Regions from separate parts of the Ruminiclostridium papyrosolvens DSM 2782 genome, predicted to be linked through region 2. Evidence: predicted binding sites of a transcription regulator. Region 2 holds the regulator's gene; each other region holds the start of a gene.

Region 1 (10,843 bases), 1.3 Mb from region 2:
TTTCATTGCCTTTACCAATCTGTTAATTGGTTTTATCATATCAAAAGACATATAAAAGCTGACTACAGAAAGTAATATAATAGATGCAAGACAGAGCATAATTATCCTGTTTCTCAATATATTTACGTCGGAGTATAACTCGTCTAAAGGAACAAATGTAACTATTCTCCAATTAATATTATCTTTTAAATATGTATAAGCAACAAAAATTTTATTTTTCTGGTCTATAAAAGAATCCTCATCATAAGGCGTATTCCTTATTATGTATTTATATTTTTCTAAGGCTGATTTATTCTTTGAAACAATTATATCACTATTTGGTGAAAGTATTGTAGTATTTTGCATAACCTCAGATTCGAGACCCTTAAGGACATCCTTTAAAGAGTCCATTTTTATTTGAACTACCAACATTCCTATTTCCGTATAATTATCTCTGTTGTATACCTTTTTTACTAAATAAGCATTCTTCACAACTCCTGAAGACGTTTCAAAAAACCAGGCTGCTTTTCTGGAAACTTCATCAGCCTTCTCACTCATTCTGGAGTATTCTCTGTTCACTACTGACCGGAGCTCCGAATCAGTACTCGGATAACGTCTCGGCAGTACCAAACCACTATCTGTTATTATACAGATAGAATTTATTTCCGGTCTGTTTCCTTTTACCGTTATAAATAGGTTTGTTAACTGAGAATCTATTTCATGAATACTCATTTGCGTTAAATCATTATTATCATTACCCGTGTCATAGCTGATTAAAGCGTCATATATATTTTTATCCATACTTATGTCGCCGGATATGTTTGTTAAGTTTGTTACCGTATCCTGTAGTCTTAACCCAATAGAGCTAAGTACGTCATTAGAATACGAAATAGATTTGCTGTTAATAATTTCTTCTGAACTCTTATACGCAAAAAACCCTACAAATATAAGAGGAATTAAAATTTGCAGATTTACTACAAGCAGCAATTTCTTTTTTATTGATATGTTTTTATAAAATTGTAAACTTCTAAGTATTTTAGAAAATATGCTTGAAGTAATTTTATTTATCATTGTCCCACCATATCCTAAACACGAGTAATTGACTAAATGCTATTTTAATCATTGTAACCTATTCAAAGCTTTTTCCCATATTTCTTCTGCAGAGATTTTATTATCAAGATATCTTGGAAACTCCTTAACAATAACCTTTTCCCATGTGCTTCTATCTATTATGTGATCAGGAATTGCACACCGATTTTCTTCCAGGGTTTTTTCATAAACACCGATACTTTGTTGCGCCAATGCGTTATAGGGGGTCTCCATTGATACGTTTAATGTGCTGAATAGTCCTGATTCCTTGTATAAATAATCTGATGTGGCCTTTGACGTAAGGAATTTTATAAGTTTGAGAGTATTTTCTTTACCTTCAGGTGTACTCCAGGCGCTTTTGCTTATATAAAAGGTCCCACCACCTAAACCCGCAGGTATTTTACTACTTCCATTTCCCATAGCCGGAAACGGTATCATCTCAACTGTTTTATCAAACTTCCCAAAGTAGGCTGCAAACCATGATCCCTGAACTATCATGGCTGCCTGTTTCTTTATAAATAGGTTATTTCTTTCTTCGCTGGTTATGGATATTAAATCGTTTGGAAATGCATGCATTTCATATAATTCCTTCATATATTTCATTGCATCTATGTAGCAGTTGTTTATCTTATTATTGACTATAAACTTTTCTACTCCTTCGTTTCCTCCAAGGCTTGCAATCATGTTCTGATATATATATGAGCCTTCGGCTGTGGCGTTATAGGCTATAGGTGTAATGTTATGCTTATTAAATATATTTATTGCATTTTTAAGCTCCTGATAATTTTGAGGTATTTTTACACCAAATTGCTGAAATAAATCCTTATTGATAAACATCCCCTCAAATACAAGCTCAAAGGGTATACCAAAAATCTTATTGTTGTAGGTAGTCATATCAAAGAAGTTTCCTTTGAAGCTTTCCATCCATTCACTGTCCTTCTTAAGCGTGTCCGTTAGTTCAGCAAGCTTATTTGCCCTTATCATATATTTTATATCAGAACATGGCCATAAACCAAAAACATCTGGCTCGTTACCTGACGCAAACCTTGTTTTAAGCGTAGGCAAATATTCATCTCCAAAAATAGACTGATTGGAAACTTTTATAGTTGGATTTTCGTTTTCAAACTTGTCCAGCAAATCCGTTAAACAACCGGCTTTACTGTCAACACCGCCCCAACTTGTCATTAAACTTATTGTACTGGTTTCAGCGTGAGTAATTTTGCTGTTGCGAGCTTCTGAAACATACGAATTATCATTACCACAAGAAACTGACGTAAAACTGACTAGTGTAAATAGTACTAAACATAAAAGTTTTTTTGAGTATTGCATTTGTTTCACTCCAATTCTTATTTTATATAGCCACTTTTTGTCTACTATTAAGAACGAGGATAACACAATCATTTAGATGAATCCTAAATTTTTTATACCATATACAATTATAAATACTATTAGGCATATATTGCAATATATTACAATTAAATAATAAATCGACGCAATATAGTTTATCAACAATAAAATAGCAGCAAGAGTTGAATTCCTGCTGCTATTTATAATATTATAACGCTAGACAATTGTTAAAATTACTTCATTATTATCGTCCAAGTCTACCCCTACAAGAGAACCTTCTTTTATTGTCCCTTTTAAGTACTCTTCTGAAAGGCGGTCTTCTATATAGCTCTGTACTGTTCTTCTCAAGGGTCGGGCACCAAACTTAGGATCGTAGCCTTTTTCCAATATAAATTCTTTAACCTTATCGGAAACATTAACTCTAATATCCTTTTCGCGGGCTTCATGGTAAACTTCTTCCAGCATCAAATCGATTATTTTCTTTAATTCCTCTTTTCCAAGCTCAGTAAATACAATTATCTCATCTATTCTGTTGAGGAATTCAGGCCTGAAAGTTTCTTTTATTACATCTCGCACTCTGCTTTCAAGGGCAGTATAGGTATTATTTGAAAAACCTATGCCACCGGATTTTAAATTAGTTCCTGCATTTGATGTCATGATAATAATTGTATTTTCAAAGTTTACAGTCTTACCGTGACTATCTGTTAGCCTTCCGTCTTCAAGAATTTGAAGCAACATATTGAATACATCAGGATGGGCCTTTTCTATTTCATCCAATAGTATTACGGAATATGGTCTTCTTCTTACTTTTTCTGTTAATTGACCTGCATCATCATATCCCACGTATCCCGGAGGTGATCCTATTAACTTGGAAACAGTATGCTTTTCCATATATTCAGACATATCAAGCCTTATCAGTGCTTCTTCACTTCCAAATAATTCATTTGAAAGTGCCCGTACAAGCTCGGTTTTACCAACACCTGTCGGACCTACAAAAATAAAGGATGACGGTTTTTTCTTCTTTTTAAACCCTGACCTGCTTCTTCTTATAGCTCTTGCAACGCCTTCAACAGCTTTTTCCTGTCCTATTACCCTTTTATGAATACGTGTTTCCAGACTCATTAGTTTTTCCGCTTCACCCTCAGTAAGCCTCTGAATCGGAATTTTAGTCCACGCTTCAATTACTGCTGCTATGTCTTCCATGGTTAGCTCAACATCTTTACTGGTATCCTCTATATCCTTGATGAGCTCATTAAGCTTACACTCATAAACCTTCAAATCTGCTGCCTTCTGGTAGTCTTCTATTGAATCCGCTGAAACTGCAAATTCTTTCTCTTCCTGAACCTTTTTCAGTTCTTCTTTGTATGACTCAAGCTCAGCCAGTTTTGTATTTCTCAGGTTGGCTCTGGAACCTGCTTCGTCTATTACATCTATGGCTTTGTCAGGCAAAAGTCTGTCCGTAATATACCTTTCAGAATAATTTACTGCAGCCTTTACTATTTCATCACTTATTTTAACTCTGTGATATTGCTCATAGTAGTGTTTTATACCTGTTAATATTTCTATACTTTCCCCAATAGATGGTTCATCAACAATTATAGGTTGGAATCTTCTCTCTAAAGCAGTATCTTTTTCTATATGCTTTCTGTATTCATTCAGGGTTGTAGCCCCAATTACCTGAATTTCACCTCTTGATAAGGCAGGCTTTAAAATGTTTGCAGCATTCATTGCACCTTCAGCTTCGCCTGCGCCCATTATATTATGAAGTTCATCGATTACAAGAATAATATTTCCAAACGACTTGGCTTCTTCTATTATACCTTTCATCCTGCTTTCAAATTGTCCCCTGAACTGTGTTCCTGCGACAACGCTGGTCATATCCAAAAGGTAAACCTCAGAATTCTGTATTTTTACAGGAACAGTTTTTTCAGCAATCCTTAAAGCCAGTCCTTCTGCAATAGCAGTTTTACCAACACCGGGTTCTCCTATTAACACAGGATTGTTTTTAGTCCTTCTGTTTAAAATCTGAATAACTCTTTCAATCTCACGTGCTCTGCCAATAATCTTATCAATACTTCCTTCTTTAGCCTTATCTATAAGATTCGTACCGTACATTTCAAGGTATTTTTTCTTTTTAACAGTCTTTTTGTCCTGAGCTTTTGTTTTTGTTGAATTTTTGTCCTTATCGTCGCCGTCTTTATCCTGGCCTATGGGTTGAAGACTTTTTGAATTGTTTGCTTCAATATCATCTGGCTTTGGAAACGCCTTATTTAATATACTAAAAAAAGGATTTGCCTGATTAATGTTTTCAGGGTCTACCTGCATCGCTTCCATTATTTCAGACCCGTCCATCTCTTCAAGCATATCTCCTACTTGTTTGCTTATATTATCAAGCTCATATTCTGTCATACCAGTTTGTGACAGTAACTGATCTATTGGCTGTAAATTCTGTTTCTTTGCGCAACTTACACACAAGCCTTCTTGAATTTGCTTCCCGTCTATAATTTTTGTTACAAACACAACTGCAATATTTTTATTACAAATGGAACATTTTATCATTTAATCACCTCTTCTTTTAATTCCAGTATATTCCTTCCAATATATATACTATATTATTTCCATAAATGTCCAAAAAATTTATTATTTATACTGCTCTTTTATCTTTATTAGTTTTTACTAGTATAACACAAGTAGATTTCGAGGTCTAACCGATTTGCTTTTATTTTTTTGATTTTTGTCTTATATAAGTAGTTCATATGCCCAAAGACGAATAAACCTGAATTATAGTCCTAATATCTAATCTATACGACTCTAATTCAGGTTTATTAATGTATAGTTTTAACCATTTCTATTTAAAAATAAGTATGTTTTTAATATTTATTAAGCAAAGAATTTAAATATAGTCGTAATAAATGCTCCGATGATTGCTGATACAGGGATTGTAAATATCCATGCATATACTATATTTCTTGCCAATGCCCACTTTACGGCAGAAAATCTCTTTGAAGCTCCTACACCCATGATAGATGTTGATATAACATGAGTTGTACTTACAGGTGCTCCGAAATGCGTCATTGTTTCAATAACAATTGCCGCTCCTGTTTCTGCTGCAAAACCGCCAATCGGCTGAAGTCTAATCATATTAACACCTATTGTTTTAATGATTTTCCAGCCACCTATTGATGTACCAAGTGCCATTGAAATAGCACATGCAATCATAACCCAAGGCTGAACTCCAGTATGTCCATTATTTAAATTTGCACCTATTAAAGCCAATGTAATTATTCCCATAGACTTTTGAGCATCATTATTTCCGTGAGAATATGCCATAAATGCCGCTGAAACTATTTGTAATTTAGAGAACCATTTATTTACGAACCTTTGTGAAAACGGACGGAGTAGCTTGTATAGAAAAGACATGAACACAAAACCAATTGCAAAACCTATTATCGGTGATGTAATTAATGGTATAACAACCTTATCCAGTATACCTTGCCATTTTACTATGCTTAACCCACCTGAATATGCTATTGACGAACCTACCAGTGCACCTATTAACGCATGTGATGAACTACTTGGTATACCAAAATACCATGTAATCAAATCCCATATAATTGAAGCTATTAAGGTTGCAATAATTACATATTGAACCTTTATCATAGTACTATCAACCAGACCGTTAGTAATGGTATGTGCTACCTTACTGCTCATTAATGCACCTACAAAATTAAGTACTGCAGACATTAATATTGCCTGACGCGGTGACAAAACTCTTGTCGAAACTGAAGTAGCGATAGAATTTGCGGTATCGTGGAATCCGTTAATGAAATCAAATCCTAGTGCCAGTACAACAACAACTACTAATGAAACACTAAGCATTTTTCATAACAACCCCTTCTACTATATTCGCAACATCTTCACAAGCATCTATTGTGTTTTCAAGAAGTTCAAAAATTTCTTTCCACTTTATAACTTCTACTGCGTCATGCTCAGTTATAAACAGGTTTGCCATTGCATCTCTGAAAATAGTATCAGCTTCATCCTCAACATTGTTTACTTCAATTATTTTTTTCTGGAGCTGTTTACTCTTCTTCATATTTTTCATTTCAATCATTACATTTTTAAGCTCGCTTGTTGCTCTGACAATCAACTTTGTCATAGTAACAGCTTCGGGTTTTACAGCCTTTACGTTATACATGCTGAATCTGTGTGCAGCAGTTTCAATATCGTCTGTAATGTTATCCAGTTCTTTTGCTATTGTGAAAATATCTTCACGGTCAATGGGGGTAATAAAAGATTGGTTAAGCTCATTTAGAATTTTATGGACATTACTATCGCATGCATGCTCAGTTCCTTCTATGTTTGAGATTTTTTCATTAACATTAACATAGTTTGTAGTTAAATCCTCAAGAAGTGATGCTGCTTTGCAAATAATCTCACATGTCTCAATAAAATAGTCAAAAAATTTCTCTTCCTTAGATGTAATTCTAAACATTTATTAATTACCTTCTTTCGACAAAATGTAACATTTTTACTATTTAATTATATAGCAATGTAAATTTTTTTACAACAAAGTTAACATAGAATTAACAAACCTTCTTAGTATTTACCAGAGTCCTATATATAATGTATTTTTTATAATTTACTTGTTTTATTATATTATTTTTGATAAACAAGCTTGTACTTTTGGGCAATAATAAAAAAATTTCCAAAGATAAGTACGTTAAAATACTCGTCTTTGGAAATACTTATTTATAACTGAAGCTACTTACTTTTCATAATTTTGCTTAAATACTGCCCTGTATAGGATTCTTTTACTTTTGCCACTTCTTCCGGGGTACCCTGTGCTATAATAATACCTCCTTTGTTACCACCCTCAGGCCCGAGATCAATAATATAGTCAGAAGTTTTTATAACATCAAGGTTGTGTTCAATAACGACTATTGAATTGCCTGTTTCCACCAGCCTGTGAAGAATGTCTATCAGTTTGTGAACATCAGCTACATGAAGTCCTGTTGTAGGCTCATCCAATATATACAGCGTGTTTCCAGTGCTTCTCTTAGACAACTCAGTGGCAAGCTTTACTCTCTGGGCTTCTCCTCCCGACAAAGTTGTAGAAGGCTGACCAACTTTGACATATCCCAATCCTACATCATACAAGGTTTGCAGTTTTCTCTGGATTTTGGGTATATTCTTGAAAAATTCAAGAGCATCTTCTATAGTCATGTTAAGCACATCTGATATGCTTTTACCCTTGTACTTAACCTCAAGAGTCTCTCTGTTATACCTTTTTCCCTTACAAACCTCACAAGGAACATATACGTCAGGTAGAAAATGCATTTCAATTTTTATAATTCCGTCTCCGCTGCAGGCTTCACACCTACCGCCTTTTATATTAAAGCTGAATCTTCCTGTTTTATATCCCTTCATCTTTGCTTCATTTGTAGAAGCGAAAACCTCTCTTATAATATCAAATACCCCTGTATATGTTGCCGGGTTTGATCTTGGTGTTCTTCCTATTGGTGATTGGTCAATACTTATAACCTTATCAATATTTTTCAGACCTTTTATTTTTTCATGATTACCCGGTTTTGCCTTGGATCTGTATAAGTGATTTGCAAGGCTGTTATACAGGATTTCGTTAATCAATGTGCTTTTTCCTGACCCGGAAACCCCCGTAACCGACGTTAATACCCCAAGCGGAATCTTGGCATTAATGTTTTTCAGATTATTCTGTTTTGCCCCTACAATTTCAATCCACTTTCCATTTGGTTTCCTTCTGGTTTCCGGAACTTCTATCTTCTTGCGTCCGCTAAGATATTGCCCTGTCAGAGAATCTTCACATTTTAGTATATCATCCAGAGTACCTTCAGCAACCACATGTCCTCCATGGATTCCTGCTCCGGGACCCATGTCAATGATATGGTCCGCTGCATGCATGGTGTCTTCATCATGTTCTACAACAATCAGCGTATTACCAAGGTTTCTGAGTCTGTTTAAGGTTTTCAGAAGTTTTTCGTTATCTCTTTGATGAAGACCTATACTTGGCTCATCCAGAATATAAAGCACTCCCATCAAGCCGGAGCCAATCTGAGTAGCAAGCCTTATTCTCTGTGCCTCTCCTCCCGATAAAGTTCCAGCCGGTCTTGAAAGTGTGAGATAGTCAAGACCAACGTCAACGAGGAAGCCTATCCTAGCCGCAATCTCTTTCAAAATCTGGTTTGCTATCATCTTATCTCTTTCACTTAGCTCAATGTTATCAAAAAATTCTTTTGTATCAGCAACAGACATAGACGATACTTCGTGAATATTTTTACCTCCGACTGTAACCGCAAGACTTTCAGGTTTTAATCTTGCACCCTTACAATCAGGACAAGGGTTGTCGCTCATGAACTGCTCGTAATACTGCTTCATGCTTTCTGATTGGGTTTCGTGATAACGGCGTTCAATGGAATTAATAACTCCTTCAAATGAAGCCATGTAGGACCCTTTGCCGTATTCTCTTTCGTAATCCACTTTCATTTTCTCGCCTTTAGTACCGTATAGGATGACATCTACTACTTCTCCCTGAAGCTTGTTAAACGGTGTATCCAAATCAAATTTATAATACTTTCCCAGGGCGTTGAATATCATCCTGGTATATGCATCCTCACTCTCAATATTCCATCCCGTAACATTAATGGCACCACTTGTAAGTGACAGGGATCTATCCGGTATAACAAGCTCAGGGTCTACCTTTAAAAGGTTCCCTAATCCGGTACATGTCTGGCATGCTCCAAAGGGATTGTTAAAGGAAAACATCCTTGGTACAAGTTCTTCTATACTGATTCCGCAATCACTGCATGCAAAATTCTGACTGAACAGAAGCTCTTCTTTACCGACTATATCTACTATAACTATACCACCGCTTAAGCGAAGTACTGTTTCCAATGAATCAACAAGTCTTTTCTGTATATCTCCACGCATTACAAGCCTGTCAACAACAATCTCAATGTTGTGCTTTTTGTTTTTATCCAGTTTAATCTCGTCATTTATATCTACTATTTGTCCGTCTACTCTAAGCCTGACAAAACCATCTTTTTTGGCATCCTCTATAAGCTTATGGTATTCCCCTTTTCTGCCTCTTACCACAGGAGCAAGGAGTTGTATTCTCGCTCCTTCTTCAATAGATATAATCTGGTCTACCATCTGGTCAACAGTTTGCTGTGCAATCTCCTTGCCGCACTTTGGGCAATGGGGAATTCCTATCCTTGAATACAAAAGCCTTAGGTAATCGTGAATTTCCGTTACAGTTCCTACGGTTGACCTTGGGTTTCTGCTGGTTGTCTTCTGATCTATTGATATTGCAGGAGACAAACCGTCAATATAGTCTACGTCCGGCTTGTCCATCTGACCCAGAAACTGCCTTGCGTAGGAGGACAGTGATTCAACATACCTTCGCTGACCTTCCGCATAAATAGTATCAAAGGCGAGAGAAGACTTACCTGAACCGCTTAATCCTGTTATAACAACAAATTTATCTCTTGGTATCTCAACATCTACATTTTTTAGATTATGTTCACGTGCACCTTTTATAAAAATATTATCCCTTATCATTTAAAACACCTTTTTCATAAATGTTATATTTTAACTATATATTAATTTTATCCTAAACACTTTTACCGCCTTTACTATTATACCAAATAGCAAAACAAATGCAAACATTTGTTCGATGTTTGCCAATATTTTATAAACCAACGGATAATTTTAAAGGTTGATAGTTGTTTTACTATCTGCTATAATCACTTTTATTAAAAAATTTAAATATTAAAGGGGAGCTGGAAAATAATTCGGCTGAGATAAGTATGTTTTACTTAAAACCCATGTACCTGATCTGGGTAATGCCAGCGTAGGAAATTTATTATGTCATACTCTGCGCTTTCCATCAGGTATGGCATTTTTATATTTTGTTATGGAAAGGACTGGATACCTATTATGAATAAAATGTCTACCAGAGTATTGGTGGAGGCAGGAGTTTTTATAGCTCTTGCACAGATTCTCAGTTTTATTAAATATGAAATGCCCTATGGAGGCTCTGTAACACTGGGAAGCATGGTTCCAATAATTATTTTTGCCATTCGTTGGGGTACAAAGCGTGGTATTCTTGTGGGACTTGTTCACGGTTTTCTGCAATTTGCTCTTGGAACACATTTTTCTTACCATCCCCTTGGCATATTTCTTGACTATATTTTCGCCTTCGGATGTCTTGGCCTTGCCGGAATATTCAAGAAAAATTTATTTTTCATACTTTTAAGTACGTCTTTAGCAATGCTGGGAAGATTTGTGTTTCACTTTCTTTCAGGAATCATTCTTTGGTATACATATGCTCCCAAAGGAATGAACATTTACCTTTATTCTCTTATATACAACGGTCAGTACATGGTGCCTG
Region 2 (10,843 bases):
ATACTGGGCGCACATAGAAAAACGGCTTTTGCAGGAATAATGCAAAAGCCGTTTTTTATTTAACTAAAAGACTATTTTAATCCAATAAACAGTGTACCAACCTGTTCTCCGCTTAATATGTCAAGAATAGTTTCAGGGTGACTACCGTTTGTGAGCACCACATCTACCCCTGCGCCTGTGGCTATCTTTGCAGCACTTAACTTTGTTACCATTCCTCCGGTGCCTCGTTTAGTTCCCGCACCTTCAGCACACTCCTCAATCTCAGTAGTAATCTTATCTATAACGGATAACATCTTGGAATCAGGATTTTTTCTGGGGTCTGAATCATAGAAGCCATCTATGTCCGATAAAATTATGAGTAAATCTGCCTCTATAAGCTTTGCCACAATAGCTGACAGTGTATCGTTTTCGCTAAAGGTATCCTTCTGACCTACTTTAAGCTCAACTGTAGAAACAGAGTCATTCTCATTTACTATAGGTACAATTCCCTTTTCTAAAAGAGTTTCAAATGTATTAACAACATTTTTACGGCATTTATCATCGCTCATAATGTCTCTTGTCAATAGAATTTGACCAACAATGTGTCCATACTCTGAAAAAAATTTGCTGTACATATGCATGAGTTCACATTGACCTACTGCTGCAACTGCCTGCTTTTCCCTAATTGTTCTGGGCCTTTCAGGCAATTTAAGTTTATCAACGCCTACCCCGATAGCTCCTGAAGTTACCAGTACTACCTCTTTACCCTGATTTGATAAATCTGAAATAATTCTTGCCAGCTTATCTATACAAGTAAAATTAATTTTCCCGGTCTCATATGTCAAAGTAGAAGTACCCACTTTAATGACAATCCTTTGTGCATCTTGAAGTTTCTGTCTTTTGAAACACATTTTTATCAATACCCCTTATACCAAAAATCGCAACACCTTAAAGATTATATAATAAATCCGTGAGATTTTCCACTATGCTTCTTCCTGATACGATACACTTTTATTTCTCAATACGAAAGAGCTTAGAATGCTTTCAAGCTTGCCATATACATACTGGTTCTCAAAAATCAAAAACAGTATTGTCCCCAAAACCGTTGATGCAACTGCATCAAGAACACTATGCTGCTTAGTAAACCATGTAGACATGTATATGAGAATGCACATTGCTACTGACGAAAACCTCATAAGCAGCCCCTTGCCGTATTTCAATGTAAACATTGTAAGCAAAATAGTATCAAGCATATGGATGCTCGGGAAACAATTAACCGGCCTGTCCTTGCCGTAAATAATCAGTACTGCCTTTTTTAAAAGGTTGTCCGGTACTACCTCAGGGCGTGGAACCGTTGTCGGGTAGATATAATAAATTGCAAAACAAACAAACATACCAATTAATATACTGAATAATAGTTTGTAATAAATTTTCTCATTACAGTATGCCAAAACCAGCAGAATACCAAAGATATACAAATACCAGAATACATATGGTATTATAAACCATTCATTAAATGGTATCAGACTATCAAGAAAAGTAGTTACATCGTGAGCGCCCTTAGTAGTAACATTCAACAAGAAATACACGCACTGTGCCATTGGTATTAATAGCATAAACAGTACCCTTCGAAAATACACTACCAGATTGTCTCGATTTAAAAAATTATTAGTCATAAAATTTTTCTCCATAAGAATATTCTATATAACAACTAATTATACTCGAATTTTGAAAAATTGTTTACTTTTTTATCAGGAAATTTATAGGAACTCGTATTCCCTTGACCATGCCTGCTTTTCACCCGGCTCAATATGGACATTAACAAAGGCTTCAGGACTTGCAACATGTTTTGAGCCCCATAATGCAAATTTCTGTGGAACAAAATCGTCTGTTTCCTTTACTCCTGCTCCTGACTTACTGTCATATAACTCCCATGAACTGCTTCCGTTGCAATCAAAATCCTTAAACTGACTGTAAAATTCTCCGTTGAAGCTGTCAGGCCATGAAAGTTCTCTATCTTTAACAATAAGCTCTCCGCTGACATTTTCCATCTGTATATCACAAGGAAGTTTTAATGAATAACTGCTTCCTATACTGTTATTATCTATTCCGATAAAATTGTGGCAGTACTCCGTAGTACTTATTATTTTTTCTCCGGTGTTCTCCAATAGATAGGTTATTTTTAACCTGTTTTGACACAAGCTTATACTTTTTCTATATATGTAGCCATAACCATTGTGAATAGACATCACAACCGACAAATCAGCACAAGTATTATCGGTAATTACTTTAAAATCCAAGGGCTTAACCTCATATTTTCTGAAAAAGTCATAAGGCTCCGTATCCGGTCTCTTCAAAAGGCCTACCCCAATCTTTGGAAAATATTCTCCCACAGGAGTTTCATCAAAGCCCACAGGCTCACGTATTCCAAATTCTCCGCAAAGTCCGCAGCCTCCCGACCCTTTTCCCGCTTCATTAGATTCCTTCACACAAAAAGTATGTTTTCCATCCAAAGTAACCTGAGTAATAAATCCACACCAGTCAAATCTTGAGCCGTTATATTCTTTTCCGGGATATGATATATCAACGGAAAGTCTCTCATTACTTAAAACAATATTGTTACTCATAGCATCCTCCTTATAAATTGGTTTTGGCCAACATAATTACCTTATATTACAAGCAGATTGGAGTCAATAGTTTTCAAAGTAAAAGGGCTGATGTTTTGGGACTCCCCTTAACAATCAGCCCTGATAAATTCAGTTACATAAGTTTAATTACTCATCATCTTCAGCAACCATATTCTTTTTGGCCTCTTCAATGACTTTGTTCGCAACGATAGCGGGAGCTTCCTCATATCTTTCAAACCATAGCTTAAAGTAGCCCCTGCCATGAGTCATAGATCTCAAATCCGTAGCATACTTGAACATTTCAGCCTGAGGAACCTCTGCTTCAACCTGCTGCTGTCCGTTATCCATTGGATTCATGCCAAGAATTCTTCCACGTCTTTTATTCAAATCGCCAATTATATCTCCCATATATTTTTCAGGCACATAAATCTCTACATGTACAATAGGCTCCAATAGTACTGGTGAAGCCATGGGCAAACCTTTTTTATAAGCCAGTCTTGCAGCTATCTTAAAGGCCATTTCTGAAGAATCTACATCATGATAAGAACCGTCAACCAATGTGGCTTTAAGATTTACAACAGGATACCCTGCAAGCACGCCGCGCACAATGGCTTCTCTCAACCCCTTCTCTACAGCCGGATGATAAGATTTTGGAACAGAACCTCCGAATATTTTTTCCTGGAAAACAAGGTCTTCCGTATCACCACGCTCAAACTCTATCCATACATGTCCGTACTGACCATGTCCGCCGGACTGTTTCTTATGTTTTCCTTCCACCTTGACTTTTTTCTTTATTGTCTCCCTGTAAGGTATTTTGGGATTAACAAGGTTTACCGATACCCCGAACTTAGCTTTAAGTTTGCTGATAATAACATCCAGGTGCTGTTCTCCTACACCTGAAATAAGGGTTTGATGAGTTTCCGTATTAACTGAGACTTTAAATGTAGGATCTTCGTCCTGAAGCTTATGTAAACCAGAACTGATTTTTTCTTCATCACCTTTGGCTTTTGGCTCCACCGCCATTGAAATAGCCGGGTCAGGAAAAGTTATCTTTTCCAGTATGACTTTATTAGTCTGCTCGCAAAGAGTGTCGTTGGTATTGGTTCCTGCCAGTTTTGCAACTCCACCTATGTCACCTGCTATAAGCTTATCTGTGGGAATTTGCTTTTTACCTCTCATAACGAAAATCTGACCGATTTTTTCCGACCTCTCTGTTGTAGAATTAAAAACAGAAGAGTCTGCCTTCAAAGTTCCTGAATAAACTCTGAACATGGAAATCTTACCTACAAATGGGTCCGCAATAGTCTTGAAGACCAGAGCAGCAAGAGGTGCGGAGGCATCGGCCTTTAACTCAACAGACTCCTCCTTTCCCACTTTCTGGGCTTTTACTTTTATAGCTTCGGGAGACGGCATAAAAGCTACGATTGCATCCATAAGCTCTTTAACTCCCATATTATGGTGAGCTGACCCGCAAAATACAGGAGTTATTATTCCGTCAGCTATACCGGCCTTTATACCTATTTGCATTTCTTCAGCCGTAAACTCTTCTTCACCGAAAAACTTTTCCATAAGCCCTTCGTCAGTTTCAGCAATTAATTCATTAAGTGAGTTTTTTATTTGAGAAATTCTATCTGTTAAATCCGAAGGAATATCTGTATCTGTTACTTTATCCTTCTGGAATTTTTTCGCAGTCATATTGATTATATCTACAAAGCCAACATATTTATCAGCCTCATAGATTGGAAGCTGTAATGGTATTACGCTGTTGCCGAAAGTACTCAGCATTTTATCATAGGCAGCATAGAAATTGGCGTTATCTTCGTCCATTTTATTAATAAAGAACATTCTGGCGGCTCCATACTCTTTGGCGTAAGCCCATGATTTCTCTGTTCCCACGGAAACGCCACTTTTTGCAGAAACTACTATTACCGCGCCTTCTGCCGCACGGATGCCCTGCATTACTTCACCTACAAAGTCAAAATATCCGGGAGTGTCAATTACATTGATTTTATGATCCACCCATTCACAAGGTGCCATAGAAGTACTTATAGATATTTTTCTTTTAATTTCTTCGGGATCATAGTCAGACGTTGTAGTCCCGTCAGCAACTTTCCCAAATCTGTCCAGTACACCTGTATTGAACATCATAGCCTCTGCCAGAGTAGTTTTTCCTCCCCCACCATGTGCCAAGAGGCATATGTTCCGTAGTTTTTGCACGGAATAGTCCTTCATAATCATTCCCCCTTATTTTTTACAATTATTTCACACCTGTATAATAAACCGAGTTTCCCTTGGGAAAAACGTTATCCGGGTCATACATACACGCTTTACAGCTTGTTCTCATTTGTATAGAACCTTAATACAAAAAGTAAAGTGAAACAGAATAAAAGGGTTAATATAAACTATATTTATTATTATCTATTCTATATCAGTACAAAATTACCTTTTTTATATAATAAAAATTTTAAAATCTTGTGGCTTATAGCTGTTTATAATTTTCTAATGATGCTATATAATATAGGTTAATATAACAATCAGTATATATGATTGGTTATACGAAAGGGGCTTAGGGCCCTTGTGATATGGTAGAACGGTGTTTTTTTATTTTATTAACGTAAAACGGTAGAAAGGTGTTGAATTTTAATGATTATTGTAATGAATCCAAAGTCAAATCAAATGCAGATTGATGATGTCATCAACGTTCTGAAAAATTCGGGATTGGGAGTACATGTATCTCAGGGTACTGAGAGAACTATTATCGGTATAATCGGTGATAAGACGGTTCTCCGTGATATTCCTCTTGAAATTATGCCGGGGGTTGAAAAACTGGTTCCAATAGTGGAGTCCTTCAAGCTGGCCGGAAAAACATTTCAGCCTGAACCCAGTGTTGTCAATGTAAATGGTGTGAAAATAGGCGGTAAGGAATTGGTTATCATGGCAGGTCCTTGTGCAGTAGAAAGCCGTGAACAGATACTAGAAGCAGCACAGGCAGTAAAAAGGTCCGGTGCCCAGTTCCTAAGAGGAGGAGCTTTTAAGCCCAGAACCTCTCCATATGCATTTCAGGGTCTTGAAGAAGAAGGTCTGAAGCTTCTCAAAGAAGCAAAGGATGCAACAGGCTTGCAGATAATCACAGAAGTAACCAGCGATAAGGCAGTAGAGGTGTCCATACCATATGTTGATATGTTTCAGGTAGGCGCACGTAATGTACAGAACTTCCAGCTTTTGAAGGAAATAGGTAAATCTATGAAGCCGGTACTTCTGAAAAGAGGCTCTGCAACCACTATTGACGAATGGCTTAATGCTGCCGAATATATAATGAGTGAAGGCAATTACAATGTTGTCCTTTGCGAAAGAGGTATCAGAACCTTTGAAACAGCTACAAGGAACACCCTTGATTTAAGTGCAGTTCCGGTAGTTAAAAACATGAGCCATCTGCCCATAATAGTTGACCCCAGCCATGCTGCCGGAAAGTCAAAATATGTAATTCCTCTGTCAAGAGCCGCTATTGCAGCAGGTGCTGACGGCCTTATAGTTGAAGTACACCCTAACCCAATGTGTGCATTATCTGATGCAGCACAACAGTTAAAGCCAACTGAATTTGATTCACTTTGTGAAGATATAAGTAAGCTTGCACCAATTCTGGAGAGAGAGTTTAAACATGGATGTTAAGAGTATATCTATTATCGGCCTGGGGCTTATTGGCGGTTCATTAGCCAAAGCCTTCAGTCACGAGTTTACGGATTTAAAAATATATGCAGTTGACAATTGTACCGAGTCTATTGGTTTGGCCGAAAAAGAAGGAGTTTTGAACAAGGGTTTTAGTATTTGTTGTGAAGAGATATGGAATTCCGATATCATTTTCATTTGTACTCCTGTCAGTAAAACAATAGAATATGTAAATGAATTATCCTCAAAAATAAAAAAAGGCAGCATTCTGACTGATGTAGCCAGTACCAAAGGAGAATTATTCAATTACATTGATGGCCTTGAAAACCCTCCCCTGTTTGTGGGAGGACACCCTATGGCCGGAACGGAAAAATCAGGCTATGTAAATTCAATAGCTCACATGTTTGAGAATGCCTACTATGTTTTGACACCTACAAAGAGTTCCAGTGAAGATGCCATAAGTACAATGGAAAATCTCCTAAGAAAGATAGGAGCTCTTCCTATAGTAGTTTCCTCCAAGGAACATGATACAGTTACAGGCTGCATAAGCCATGTACCTCATATTATAGCTTCTGCGTTGGTGTCTCTTGCTAAAAACAATGAAAACAGCCATGGCTTGATAAAGCTTCTTGCAGCAGGAGGATTCAAGGATATTACCAGAATTGCATCTTCAAATCCTTCCATGTGGAAGGACGTAGTTATAAGTAACGGACCTGTTGTTGTAAAGCTTTTAGAGGACTTTAAACATATAGTTGACAGTATGATAGACAATATAAAATCAAGTGAAAACAAAGAAATATACAGTTTTTTTGATAATGCGAAAGCCTTCAGGGATGGTTTTTCCAATACTGCCACCGGGCTGCTTCCAAAAAACTTCGAGTTGATTGTAGATGTTACCGATGAGCCGGGAATTATTGGAAAAATAGCAACTCTTCTTGGTAATAGCGGAATAAACATAAAAAATATAAATGTATCCAACAGCCGTGAGTATGAGCAGGGCTGCCTTAAAATCACCCTGTCTGATCAGGCAAATACAGATAAAGCTTATGAAATACTGGAAGCCTCTTCCTACATGGTTTTTAGAAAAGATTAGCCTTTTAAGAACACGCAAAAGCCGGCATGTATAAAATGCCGGCTTTCTTATTATTCTCTTTCAAACTTGTCATTGAGTTTATATCCAAGAACCATAAGGCTGTCACTCAAGTGCACGTTTTCCACTATTACATCATATGGAATTTTTAAATCCATAGGCGAGAAGTTCCACAATCCCTTTACTCCCAATCTGGCAACTCTGTCAGCAACGGTTGCTGTCTCCCTGTAAGGAACACAAAGCATTGCAATGTCAACGGGGTTATGTAGTATAAACTCCTCAAGTAAATCAAGATTCATAACCTCAAAATTTTTGAGTTTTTTCCCTATAACTTCCGGATTGACATCGAAAATTCCGATTACTTTGAAGCCTCTTTTTACAAAGTTTTCATAATTGGATAATGCCTGTCCCATATTTCCTGCACCAATTATAATACAATAAAAGGTCTTGTTAATACCCAGTATATTTCCTATCTCATTATATAAAGACTCTACATTATATCCATATCCCTGCTGTCCGAAACCGCCAAAGCAATTTAAATCTTGTCTTATCTGGGAAGCAGTTATTCCCATACGGCCACTTAGCTCTTTAGAAGACACTCTCTTAATACCAAGTTCAAGTAAATAATTCAAGTATCTATGATAACGGGGAAGTCTTTTTATTACAGCCATTGAAATTTTCTTTGAAGCCATTAAAATCTTCACCTCATAATTATTAGTGTTCGTATTATATCATCTTTGTTATTTTATTGTCAATATCAAGGCTCAACCCTCTGTTACTACATTTCCCCTTATTTATTTTACCATGTTATTCACGCGTTATACTTCGTTACATACCTGTTGATTATCGAAAATAGTTTAGTGTCGCACTGTTAATTGTGATAAAATAGTACTTGTGTCATTTACAAAAGATTTTTAAAGGAGAAATTTTAATGAAGGTTTTGCACTTAATTGGCGGAGGGGATGTTGGAGGCGCTAAAGTACACGTCCTGTCACTCGTAAAGGAACTTACTTCCCATATTGATGTTACTCTTCTTAGTTTAAGACCTGGAGCCTTTGCAGATGAAGCCCGTGCAATGGGAATAAACGTAAAAGTTATAAAGTCCTCTAATATAGTTACAGATATACGCAACGCAATAGATTTTGTAAAAAAGAATAACTTTGATATCATTCATTCACATGGTGCCAAGGCAAATATTTTTGCCTACGCGATTAAAAAAGCCTGCCATATACCGGTAATAACAACAATGCACAGTGACTATAAACTTGATTATCTCCAAAGTCTGCCTAAAAGGCTTTCTATAGGGTTATTCAATTCATGGGTGCTTCACAGTCTGGATTACTATATTGTCGTTACCTCTGCTTTCAGAAAAATGCTTATAGACAGAGGCTTTGACACAAATTCAATATATACAATTCTTAACGGAATAGATTTTGATAAAAAGCTCAATGACTATTCAAGAGAAGAATTTGCTTTAAAATACGGAATCCAATTAGATAAAGACGATATACTAGTAGGAATAGCAGCAAGATTGACCCCTGTTAAGGGCATAAGTACTCTTTTAGAAGCAGCCAAGCTGGTTGTAGAGAAAAATCCTAAGGTAAAATTCCTTATAGGCGGAGACGGTGAAGATTATAAGTCCCTTACCGCCCGCTGCCATCAACTGGGTTTGGAGAATAATGTATTCTTCTTGGGTTGGCTTAATGACCCCTATGAATTAATGAGTATCATTGATATAAGTGTACTCACCTCCATAAGTGAGGGTTTTCCATATTCTATTCTGGAGGGCGCTTGTTTTTCCAAGGCTACTGTCAGCAGCCGGGTTGGAGGAATTCCGGACCTAATAGATTCCTCGGTAAACGGTTATCTTTTTGAACCACTTGATTATAAAACCCTTGCTGAAAATCTTCTGGAGCTGTCAATTGACCATGAAAAACGATTAGAATTCGGAAAAAGGATATATGAAAAGGCATACAAGAACTTCTCTTTGGATGCCATGTGTAAAACTCAGCTTGAAATCTATACTGAGATTCAAAATGATGTTTTAAATAAGTCCAAGGGTAATAAATACGATGTAATCGTGTCAGGTTACTATGGTTTTGGTAATATTGGTGATGATGCAATGCTCAGGTCAATTGTTGATAATTTCAAAGAACAAAGGCCCGGTATATCTATCCTTGCCCTTTCCAAGAATCCTGTAGAAACCGCTCGCAATTATGGGGTAAGCGCCATTAACAGGAAGAATATGTTCAAGGTGTATTCATCAATGAAAAAAGCCAAGCTTTTCGTATACGGCGGAGGCAATATTATTCAGGACAGTACCAGTTCGCGCTCCCTGATGTTCTATCTGGGAACAGCATGGCTTGCAAAAAAACTGAAACTAAAAATAATGTTTTACGCAAATGGGATTGGCCCAATAAATAAAACAGGTAATACGGAACATTCCCGTAAAATATTGAATATGGCTGATGTGATTACCGTAAGAGAAAGATTTTCATTAAACGAACTTAAAAAAATGGGTATTACGGGGCCTAAGATTGCTTTGACAGCCGATGCTGCATTTGCCGTCAATATTAACCCTGAGGACTTAAATGACAGCCATAATTTTTCGGGGTTGTCCCCTGATAAAAAATACGCCGGCTTTTCAGTAAGGAGATGTCCCGGCTTGGAAGAACAACAGCATGTGAAATACGAACAGGCCATTGCAGAAGCAGCTGATTACGTTTTTAAGAAATATGGTCTGGAACCTGTATTCATCCCAATGGAATACAATGTTGACATATTTACGATAAAAAACATAATTGCAAAAATGAAAACAAAAAACTATATTATAAGCAATAATCACACTGTTATTGAAACGTTCTCCGTAATACATAAAATGGACATCATGGTGTCCATGAGACTTCATGCTTTAATTTTTTCGGCTTATTTGAAAGTACCATTTATGGGAATCAGTTATCAGCCAAAGGTTGACGGATTTTTGGAGTATATTAATCAACCCTCTGCCGGAAATGTTAAGGAAATCACTTTTGAACGTTTGCGCTCAAAAATTGATAATGTCATACAGAATCGTGAGCCCATTAAGGCTGTTCTGGAAAACTCCGTAGACATTCTGATATGTAAGGCCCGTGAAAACTCTCTGTATGCAATCGAATTAATTTCTGAATAAAAAGATACTATAAAACACGCAGTTCAAATTGGCTGCGTGTTTTTTTAATGGTTTTTATGTTTCAAGCTGTTCTGTAACCTCAGACCACACTTCGTACAACTCTTCAAGCTTATGCTGTGCCTGCTGCTGTTCCTCATTCAACTCCAAAAGTTTTTCATGGTCTGTGGCAAATCTGACCATCTCCTCTTCTAACTCCTTTAGACGGGTTTCAGTCTTCTCTATAGCCTTTTCAGTGTCAGAGAGCTGTTTCTCCAACTTACGTATCCTGCTGCGTTCTTCTTTTGTAGCCATGTGACTTTGTTTTGCCTCTGA
Region 3 (10,843 bases), 290 kb from region 2:
GGGAGAGTAGATTATGACAAATATAGATAGAGTAATAATGATTGTTCTTGACAGTGTAGGAATAGGTGAACTTCCGGATGCCGGCGAATACGGTGATAAAGGAAGTAATACATTGGGAAATATCGTAAAGGTATGTAATGGAATAAATCTTCCCAACTTAAGCCGCCTTGGAATTGGAAAAATAGATGGAATAGACTATATTTCCGCACCCGAAAATGTTATGGGGAGCTATGGCAGATTGGAGGAGGTTTCTAAAGGGAAGGACACTATAACAGGACATTGGGAAATTGCAGGCCTCCAGCTTGAATATCCTTTTCCCACATATCCTGACGGTTTTCCAAAAGAAGTTCTTGAGGAGTTTGAAAAGCTTACCGGAAGAGGTGTTCTCGCAAACTGTGCCGCTTCGGGAACTGAAATAATCAAGGAGTACGGCGAGGAACACATGAAGACGGGGAAACTTATAGTTTACACCTCCGCAGACAGTGTATTTCAGATAGCTGCCCATGAAGAAATTGTTCCTCTGGAAGAATTGTATCGTATTTGCGGTATGGCAAGGGAAATGTTGCAAGGAGAACATATGGTGGGGCGTGTTATTGCCAGACCGTTTATAGGGGAACCGGGGAACTTTACAAGAACACCCAACAGAAGAGATTTTTCTGCGGAGCCCACGTCCGACACGCTTCTGGATGTTCTGAATAAAAAGGGTCTGGATGTTGTCGCTGTGGGAAAAATAGAAGACATATTTTCGAAAAAAGGAGTTACTGTTGCTGAACATACAAAAAACAACATGAATGGTGTTGACGTTACATTAAAATTTATGAAGCAAGAGAACAATGGCCTGATTTTTACAAATCTAGTAGATTTTGATATGTTGTTTGGACATAGAAATAATCCGGAAGGCTACAAACAGGCGTTAGAGGAATTCGACAACAGACTGCCTGAAATTTTGTCTGCCATGAAAGATAGCGATATACTGATAATTACAGCGGATCATGGCTGTGACCCAACTACTCCCAGTACTGACCATTCAAGAGAACATATACCTGTAATTATTTATGGTAAGGGTATAAGAGAGAATGTAAATCTTGGGACACGAGAAACCTTTGCTGATATAGCCTGCACTATTGCAGAAGTATTTAATGCAGAGAATGCTTTTCCGGGACAAAGCTTTTTAAGGGAGATTATCAAAGATTAATAAACTTTGATAAATATTGTATTTAATTGACAGATTCGCCAAAATAAGAAATTTGGACGATAATGTGTCTGATTTGGATTTGCTATTAAACTTGTTTTATATTAATATATGCAATATAACTTAATAAGAACTACAGATAAGGGAAACAGGTTTGAACCCTGTACGGTCCCGCCGCTGTGTTGGAGGAGTTCTCCATATAATCCACTGGTACATTAACCGGGAAGGAATGGAGAGTGTTGATGCCTTAGTCAGAATACCTGTCTGTAAGTGTACACTGTTAACTCTACGAGTGATAGGGGGTGTGTTTAATAAAAAATTCCAAGATGGAATTATGCCCTTTAAACACAAAACGTTTGAAGGGCTTTTATGTTTAAAGGGGTAAAAAAATAAATATTTAGGAGATATTGTAAAATGAAAAGGAATTTGAAAATTTTATCTTTTATACTTGCAATGATTTTTATTACCGGAATCTTCGGAGCTTGCAGCAGTGATACAAACCAGCAGGCTTCTGATACTACTAAGGCAATAGATACATCCGTAGAAAGTACTGCAACAGATAAATATCCTCTCACATTGGAGGATTCAAAAGGCACAAAGGTAACTATTAAGGCTAAGCCTGAGAAAATAGTAAGCTTGCCACTTGGAACCTGTGAAATGCTTATGTCACTGGTAGACAAAAGCAGAATTGCGGCTATGACTTATTATGCAGACGATGCCAAAGTTTCCAATATTGCTGATGAAGCTAAAGGAGTCGGTAAAAGGATTGAATCAAATGCGGAAAAAATAATTGCGTTGCAGCCTGACCTTGTTTTTTTGGATAAAATGGCAGATGCAAATGTCATTAAACAGCTAAGAGATGCGAATTTAACGGTGTTTATGCTAAATACTCCCTCAAATATCAAGCAGGTGGAAGATAACCTTGAACTCATAGGAAAAATTGTAGGAGAGGCAGCCAAGGCCAAGGATATAATTGCTTGGATGGAGCAGAAGCTAAAGGCTGTAAATGACAGGCTTGAACTAATGACTGATGACCAGAAGCAAACAGTACTTGATTACAGTGAAATGGGTACCACCAGCGGCAAGGGAACAAATTTTGATGATATTGTCACAAGAGCCGGTCTTATGAACCCTGTGTCAAAGGAGGGTCTTGAAGGATGGCCTGAATTATCCAAGGAAATGATAATAAAGTATAACCCACAGATTATTATTCTGCCGTCATGGTACTATGACGCAAAGGTTAGCTTTTATACTTTGAATGAGAAGATAAAAGGCGATAAGGCACTGGCAGATATAAAAGCAGTAAAGAATAATAAAGTTATTTCAGTACCGTATAATCATATTTCATCAACATCACAATACGCTGTACTGGCAGTAGAGGATATTTCAAAGGTTGCCTATCCGGGACTGTTTAAATAATCCGGAGGAAAAATGAAAAATAAAAAAATAAAAAAAGCTCTGACAAATATAGGATTTATACCGATAATGCTGCTGCTTCTGCTGATTGTAATGGTTGCGGGAACAGCTATAGGGGCGGTAAACGTACCTTTTTTTGATACCTTTAAAATCATACTTAAAAATATAGGTATATTAAAACATGCCACATTTGCTGAAGGACAGGAGCCTATAATTTTTCTTGTTAGGTTCCCCAGAGTGGTAGTAGCTGCACTTGCAGGTACAGCCCTTGCCTCATCCGGGGCAGTAATGCAGGGAATGTTCAGAAATCCCATGGCTGATCCGGGATTGTTGGGAATATCCAGCGGTTCCGGATTGGGAGCTGTTCTGGCTATAAAGCTGGGGTTAACTGCTGCAAGCATGTATTTTATGCCGCTTTTTGCATTTACGGGAGCATTTATTGCAATATTTGTAATTTACCTGCTGTCCTACCAGAAAGGAAAAGTACCCGTACTTACACTTATGCTTTCCGGTATAGCGGTGAGTACTTTTATAGGGGCAATAACCAATATTATCCTTACTCTGTCCTATGATTATCAGGTAAAGGAGTTTCTTTTCTGGTCCACGGGAGGACTTGACGGGAGGCGGTGGGAACACGTACAACTGGTGATAATTCCAATCATACTAAGTGTTGCACTTATGTTTGTTTTCTCAAGGGACTTGAATGTTCTTATGCTGGGGGAAGAGGAAGCAAAGTCCGTAGGATTAAGTTCAGGAAAAATCAGAACAGTACTGCTGATATTGGTTTCCGTTGCCACAGCAAGTGCGGTTTGTGTCAGCGGAGCCATAAGTTTTGTGGGTTTGATTGTTCCCCATATAATGAGACTTCTGGTTGGACCAAACTATAAAAAGCTGCTGCCTGCCAGCAGTATCGGAGGAGCAATTTTCCTTGTGGCCTGTGACCTTGTATCACGTGTGGTAGCCATTCCCTACGAGATTGGAGTAGGAATAATAACAGCGTTGGTGGGAGCACCTTATTTCCTTTACCTTTTACTAAGAAGCAAAAAGGAAGGAGGGGCGGTAATCTAGTATGGAGAGCATTATTGAAATTCAAAACCTTAATTATGAGATTAACAATAAAAGAATACTCGATAATATTTGCCTTAAGGTAAAAGAAGGAGAACTGGTTGGTCTCATAGGCCCTAACGGTGCAGGGAAAACCACACTGCTTAAATGTCTTAACGGTATTTATAAGGCAGAAGGTACTGTAAAGGTTAACGGAGTATTGATAGACCGGATGAGTAACAAAAGTCTTGCGGAAAAGATTGCTCTGATGCATCAGAATACCCAGATAGGTTTCCCGTTTCCCGCAAAGGAAGTAGTACTTATGGGAAGATATCCTTATCTAAAAAGGATGCAAAGAGAGAGCAAAGAGGATTTTAAGATTGCAAGAAAAAACATGGAGTATACAGATACTGAGAAGCTGGAGGATTGTGCAATAAACGAAATGTCAGGAGGAGAGCGGCAGAGAGTGCTTTTTGCAAAAACCTTGACACAGCAGACAGATATCATACTTTTGGACGAGCCTACCGCAAGTCTGGATATTACATATCAGGAACAGATATTCAAATATGCAAGAGACCTGTCTGAACAGGGAAAAACCGTGTTAGCAGCAATCCATGACCTGAAAATTGCAGCAAAATACTGTACAAGGCTTGTTCTTATGAATGATGGAAAAATTGTGTCAGACGGAAGTCCCGAGGAGGTGCTTACGTCTATGAACTTGTCACGCGTTTATGGTGTAAATGCATTGGTTTACAAAAACAGAATAACAGGTTTACTGGATATTTATATACATAAGGTCAATGAGAAAAACAAATCCGTAAGGTTTCACGTTATAGGCGGAGGGGGAACAGCCGGAAGTGTATTAAGACAGCTCTACGAACAGGGGTACTATGTATCAGCCGGGGTCTTTTTTCAGGGGGACAGTGATATAGCCTCAGCGGAGGTATTTGGTATAGATTATCTTGTGGAAAAACCGTTCTCCAGTATCACAGACAGGCTATTTAACGAGAATCTTGCGTATATAGAGAAAGCTCATACTACCGTACTCTGTAATATGCCCTTGGGATTTCAGAATATCAGAAATCTGGAGGCAGCAGAGCAGGCGGAAAAGCTTGTTATAATAGAGGACGATCTGCCTGAGACCAGAGATTTTACAGGCGGTAAAGCTGGGGAAATATATAACCGCCTCAAAAGTAAGGCGGTTGCAGTAATAAATTCCTCCAGACTGCATGAGGTGCTTTAGCAAAAGGGCATACAGTTTATAGCTTCACTCCTATTTCTTTATAATATAAATACCGTATCTTACAATACTTGTTAATATGTGGAATGTAAAAAAATATCAAAAAAACATTGACAATTAATTAACAAAGGGTTACAATTTAATTGTTAAATAATTAACACTAAGAAATTAAGGGTTGTTAAAAAAATAACAATACCCAGAGTTATAAAAAATATTGGTTGGAGATTCAGAAGCAAATCAACTTTGACTTCAAGAATATGGAGTGTGACTTATTATGACTAAGAAAAATTTGGTAGTAAATAGTGTTGACACTCTGTTGGATAAACTGGCAGAGATAAGAAAGGCACAGCAAGAATATTCAACATTTACACAGGAACAGGTTGACAAAATATTTCTAGCTGCTTCACTAGCTGCTAATAAAAAGAGAATTCCTCTTGCTAAAATGGCTCAGGCTGAAACCGGAATGGGTGTTATAGAAGACAAGGTAATCAAGAACCATTATGCAGCAGAATACATTTATAACGCATATAAGGACACACAAACCTGTGGTGTTATTGAACGTGATGAAGCTTTTGGTATCACAAAGATAGCGGAACCTCTTGGCGTTGTTGCAGCAATTGTACCAACTACAAACCCAACTTCAACAGCAATTTTCAAGGCACTTATCGCTTTGAAGACCAGAAACGGAATTATATTCTCACCACATCCGAGAGCAAAGAAATCCACTATTGAGGCTGCAAATATAATACTGGAAGCTGCTGTTGCAGCAGGTGCACCAAAGGGAATCATCGGATGGGTTGATGAACCTACAATAGAGCTTTCAGAAAGAGTTATGAAGGAAGCTGATATAATACTTGCCACAGGCGGACCGGGTATGGTTAAGGCTGCATACTCCTCAGGAAAGCCGGCTATAGGCGTCGGACCGGGTAATGTACCTGCAATAATTGACGAAAGTGCCGATATAAAGACAGCTGTAAGTTCAATCATTGTTTCAAAGACATTTGACAACGGTATGATTTGTGCTTCCGAGCAGTCAGTAATCGTTTTAGATAAAATATACAACGAAGTTAAAAAAGAGTTTAGTCTCAGAGGAGCATACATGCTCAACAAGGAAGAAACTCAGAAGGTAAGAGAAGTTATATTGATTAACGGAGCATTAAACGCTAAAATCGTTGGTCAGTCAGCTCACAATATTGCAAAACTGGCAGGCTTTGAAGTTCCTGTTGAAGCGAAGATATTGGTAGGAGAGGTTGAGTCAGTTGAATTGTCCGAAGCTTTCGCACACGAAAAGCTTTCACCTGTACTTGCAATGTACAAGGCAAAGAGCTTCGATGATGCTGTATTAAAGGCTGAAAGACTTATAGCAGACGGCGGTTTCGGTCATACTGCATCATTATATATTGATACTGTAAACAGCAAGGATAAACTTGATAAATTTACTGCAGCAATGAAGACATGCAGAATTGTTATAAATACACCATCAGCACAGGGTGGAATCGGAGACCTTTACAACTTCAAACTTGCTCCGTCACTCACTCTTGGTTGCGGTTCATGGGGCGGCAACTCCGTTTCTGAAAATGTCGGAGTAAAGCATCTGATTAATATTAAGACTGTTGCTGAGAGGAGAGAGAATATGCTGTGGTTCAGAGCGCCTGAAAAGGTTTATTTCAAGAAAGGATGCCTTGGTGTTGCACTAAAAGAACTCAAGACCGTAATGAATAAGCAAAGGGCATTCATAGTTACAGACTCATTCCTTTACAACAATGGATATACTAAAGCTGTTACAAATCTTTTGGATGATATGAATATCAAGCATCATACTTTCTTTGATGTAGCTCCTGACCCTACTCTTGCTTGTGCAAAGGTTGGTGCTGAAGCAATGAGAGATTTCAAGCCTGACGTTATCATAGCATTAGGCGGAGGTTCCGCAATGGATGCAGGTAAAATCATGTGGACAATGTATGAACATCCTGAAGTTGATTTCCAGGACCTCGCAATGAGATTTATGGATATCAGAAAAAGAGTATACACATTCCCTAAGATGGGCGAGAAGGCATACTTTGTTGCAATTCCTACATCAGCAGGAACAGGTTCAGAGGTAACACCGTTTGCTGTTATCACTGACGAACAGACAGGTGTAAAGTATCCTCTTGCAGACTATGAACTAATGCCAAAGATGGCAATAGTTGATGCAGACCTTATGATGAACATGCCTAAGGGCTTAACCTCAGCTTCCGGTATAGATGCATTGACACATGCCCTTGAAGCATATGCTTCAATGCTTTCAACAGACTATACAAAGGGTCTTGCTTTGCAGGCAACAAAGAGCATTTTTGAATACTTACCTTCAGCATATGAAAACGGTGCAAAAGATCCTATAGCAAGGGAAAAAATGGCTGACGCATCAACAATGGCCGGTATGGCATTTGCAAATGCCTTCCTGGGTGTTTGCCACTCAATGGCTCACAAGCTGGGAGCATTCCACCACCTGCCTCACGGTGTGGCAAATGCACTTTTGATTACTGAAGTTATGAAGTTCAACATAGCTGAAGCTCCTGTAAAGATGGGTGCGTTCTCACAGTATAAATATCCTGAAATACTAAAGAGATATGCTGAAATAGCATCCTTTATCGGAATTACAGGTTCCAGCGATGAAGACAAATTTAAGAAGCTTATAGTTAAAATAGATGAGTTAAAGGCAAAAGTAGGATTGCCAAAGACTATCAAGGAAGCAGGCGTGGATGAGAAAAAATTCCTTGCAACCTTGGATGAAATGGTTGAACAGGCATTCGATGATCAGTGCACAGGTGCCAACCCAAGATACCCACTTTTAAGTGAAATCAAGGATATGTACCTGAAAGTTTACTATGGCAAGTAAGAAAAACATCCTTATAATATAATTTGGTAGGCCGCATATAAATGTCAATCTTCAGTTGGCGTAACTATGCGGCTTGTTTTTTTATTAGTTCGATTTTAAATAACTATAATGCTATAATTATTTTAGACACAGTTACATATTTTGTAATTGGAGTATGAATTAAAGGGTATAAATATATTGGATATTCATACATGAGATATTGCATTAAGGAGGATTTCACCATATGAGTTTTAATTATTTTATTCCATCAAGAATACTTTTTGGTAAGGGTCAGCTCTCAGAGCTTCATAATCAGTCCTTGCCGGGGAAAAAAGCATTAATTGTCACATCAGCCGGAACGTCTGTGAAAAAGTACGGTTATCTGGGCAGACTGGAAGAGGAGCTAAAAAAGGCAAATGTTGAATTCATTCTATTTGATAAAATATTGCCAAACCCCATAAAGCCTCATGTTATGGAGGGAGCTAAACTTGCAAGGGAGAGTGGCTGCGACTTCATTATTGGTCTTGGAGGCGGTAGCAGTATTGATTCTGCAAAATCCATTGCTGTAATGGCTTCAAACGAAGGTGATTATTGGGATTATGTAGGCGGGGGTTCCGGCAAGGGTATGCCGGTTGCTGTTGACCCTTTGCCTGTAGTAGCTATTACAACTACTGCCGGTACGGGTACTGAAGCAGACCCGTGGACAGTTATAACAAATGACGAAACCAATGAAAAAATCGGTTTTGGCTATGATAAAACCTTCCCTGTATTGTCTATCGTTGACCCTGACCTCATGATGACAGTTCCTGCACATCTTACAGCGTATCAGGGGTTTGATGCACTGTTCCACAGCACAGAGGGCTATATTAATGTAGTTGCAAATGAAATGAGTGATATGTATGCCTTAAAGAGCATAGAGCTTTTAGGCAAATATCTTTCAAAAGCCGTAAATGACGGCTCCGATGAAGAGGCACGTGAAAAGGTTGCTTTGGCAAATACACTTGCGGGAATGGTTGAATCCACATCCGGCTGTACTTCAGAACACTCTTTGGAACATGCCATGAGTGCATTTCACCCGGATTTACCCCATGGAGCAGGACTTATTATGGTGAGCAGGGAGTACTATACATTTTTTGCGAAATCAGGTGCGTGCAGTCAGAGGATGATTGATATGGCTGTAGCCTTGGGTAAAAAAGATGCAAAGGAGCCTATGGATTTTGTAATAGCCCTCCTAGAGCTTCAAAAAGCTTGCGGTATGGACAATTTAAAAATGTCCGAATACGGTATTGAGAAAAGCGAAATGGAGGCTCTGGCGAAGAATGCAAGGCATACAATGGGTGGTTTGTTTGCTTGCGACCCGGTGAAGTTATCCGATAAAGATGTTGTTGAAATATACAATAAGTCTTATAAATAATTTGAAGGATTTTCATACAAAGGAGCCGCATAATCATGTCAATCCATAGTTGGCAGTATTATGCGGTTTGTTTTTAGCTGTTAAAAATTAAACTTGACCCTTAAATTCCAGTGATATAAAGTATTCAATAAGATATTTTTAAATGTTGTACAGTTATATTAATTAGTGGGGTGATATTATTTTTATAAAGAAAAAAATAAATTGGGAAAAGACGACTTTTTGGTTTGTCTTTGCCACATTGGTCATGTCAACGGGCTTCTCACTTGTGAATGTTATTACTGCACCTTCAAAGCCTGTTGTGGGGCAGGCTTTTGTCAAGCTTAGAAGCGACTACGTTCTTATGCTGATTCAGTGCATTATGGGTATGATTATTATGTTTCTTCCATCAATGTTAGAAAGAAAATGGAAAATAAATATTCCCGGGTTTATGCACATAGTCTTTGTATTTTTCTTGTATGCGGCCATATACTTAGGAGAGGTGAGAAGTTTTTACTATAAGATACCTCACTGGGATACGGTACTTCATACCTTCAGCGGTGCGATGATTGGTGCACTTGGATTTTCTATTGTAAAGCTTCTGAATGATTCAGAAAAGGTGCAAATAAATCTGAGCCCTTTGTTTGTTGCGGTTTTTGCCTTTTCCTTCGCTTTGGCAATAGGTGCATTGTGGGAAATATACGAGTTTGCTTTTGATAAACTGCTGGGGCTTAACATGCAGAAATTTGCTCATGAAGACGGAAGTCTTATGATGGGAAGAGCTGCTTTGGCAGATACTATGAAGGACTTAATAGTTGATTCCTTAGGGGCACTTGCCACCAGTATTACCGGATTTATTTCACTTAAATTTAAAAAAGGCTGGCTGGAAAAGTTCGAAGTAACCAGAAGCCGTAAGGCAAATATGTAGGGAAAAGTAGTTGTTTTTCTGTTTTAACACATATACTCCCGTATAAAATTGTATCAATGTTTGCTTTCATTGATACAATTTATACTGGCGTATAGTTAAAAAAGATAAAAATTAATTTATAGAAAGTATCCCGGATACTTTTCCTTTAGAACATCTGCATGTTCGAGACCGTTATAATGGTGCTTTTTAAGCAATGCATTACAGCCTGCTTTATCGCCCTCTTCAATTTTTGTCATAATGTCAAAATGCTCCTGGAATACCCTTTTCAGCATTTCAGGCTCATACATGGTCAAAAGTCTGAATCTGTTGTAGTGAATTCTTGTTGTACTTATAATATCCCAGATGGTTTCATGGTTTACCGCCTTGAATATAACCTTGTGAAAGTCATTATCAAGCTCCAGAAATTCTTCAATATTGCCTTCATTTTCAACTAAATCCTTCTGCAACCGTATATTCTTTTTTATTTCAGCAGGTAAATCCTTCATTCCGATGTCTATTATTTCACCCGCAATCTGACATTCAAGAAGGTTTCGCATATAAACGCTTTCCTTTACGTAGGATAGGTCTACAAGAGATACAAAGGTACCCTTCTGAGGATATATATCAATAAGCTTTTCGTAGGAAAGTCGTATAAAAACTTCTCTTACGGGGGTTCTGCTGACATTCAGCAGTTCGGATATTTCTGTCTCACTAATCATTTGACCGGGTTTATACTCAAGATTTAGTATTTTATTTTTAACTTCCATATAAATTACTTCTTTCAGCGGAAGTACATT

The links. Region 2 encodes Rex, which represses fermentation and respiration genes when NADH is low (regulators of the CRP and FNR family bind a similar motif). Its sites were predicted from a motif close to ATTGTTAANNNNTTAACAAT; they were not measured.
Region 1: P0092_RS14160 (DUF47 domain-containing protein) is a predicted target of Rex. The motif match lies at 6,967-6,986, and genes of this name have one in related genera.
Region 3: adhE (bifunctional acetaldehyde-CoA/alcohol dehydrogenase) is a predicted target of Rex. The motif match lies at 5,035-5,054, and genes of this name have one in related genera.

What each region holds. Positions count from the first base shown of each region.
Region 1 covers NZ_CP119677.1:3,153,119-3,163,961, forward strand. The annotation lists gene P0092_RS14140 (sensor histidine kinase) at 1-1,050, opposite strand, end outside; gene P0092_RS14145 (ABC transporter substrate-binding protein) at 1,099-2,397, opposite strand; gene P0092_RS14150 (ATP-dependent Clp protease ATP-binding subunit) at 2,632-4,974, opposite strand; gene P0092_RS14155 (inorganic phosphate transporter) at 5,296-6,294, opposite strand; gene P0092_RS14160 (DUF47 domain-containing protein) at 6,287-6,910, opposite strand; gene uvrA (excinuclease ABC subunit UvrA) at 7,180-10,011, opposite strand; TPP riboswitch at 10,216-10,328, shown strand; gene thiT (energy-coupled thiamine transporter ThiT) at 10,390-10,843, shown strand, end outside.
Region 2 covers NZ_CP119677.1:4,424,425-4,435,267, forward strand. The annotation lists gene proB (glutamate 5-kinase) at 72-890, opposite strand; gene P0092_RS19540 (phosphatase PAP2 family protein) at 963-1,655, opposite strand; gene P0092_RS19545 (hypothetical protein) at 1,740-2,606, opposite strand; gene fusA (elongation factor G) at 2,754-4,838, opposite strand; gene aroF (3-deoxy-7-phosphoheptulonate synthase) at 5,250-6,275, shown strand; gene P0092_RS19560 (prephenate dehydrogenase) at 6,265-7,365, shown strand; gene P0092_RS19565 (redox-sensing transcriptional repressor Rex) at 7,416-8,054, opposite strand; gene csaB (polysaccharide pyruvyl transferase CsaB) at 8,294-10,531, shown strand; gene P0092_RS19575 (ABC-F family ATP-binding cassette domain-containing protein) at 10,586-10,843, opposite strand, start outside.
Region 3 covers NZ_CP119677.1:4,712,865-4,723,707, reverse strand. The annotation lists gene P0092_RS20690 (phosphopentomutase) at 14-1,195, shown strand; cobalamin riboswitch at 1,285-1,474, shown strand; gene P0092_RS20685 (ABC transporter substrate-binding protein) at 1,607-2,611, shown strand; gene P0092_RS20680 (FecCD family ABC transporter permease) at 2,624-3,676, shown strand; gene P0092_RS20675 (ABC transporter ATP-binding protein) at 3,678-4,895, shown strand; gene adhE (bifunctional acetaldehyde-CoA/alcohol dehydrogenase) at 5,167-7,770, shown strand; gene P0092_RS20665 (iron-containing alcohol dehydrogenase) at 7,994-9,163, shown strand; gene P0092_RS20660 (DUF2238 domain-containing protein) at 9,429-10,067, shown strand; gene P0092_RS20655 (GntR family transcriptional regulator) at 10,184-10,843, opposite strand, start outside.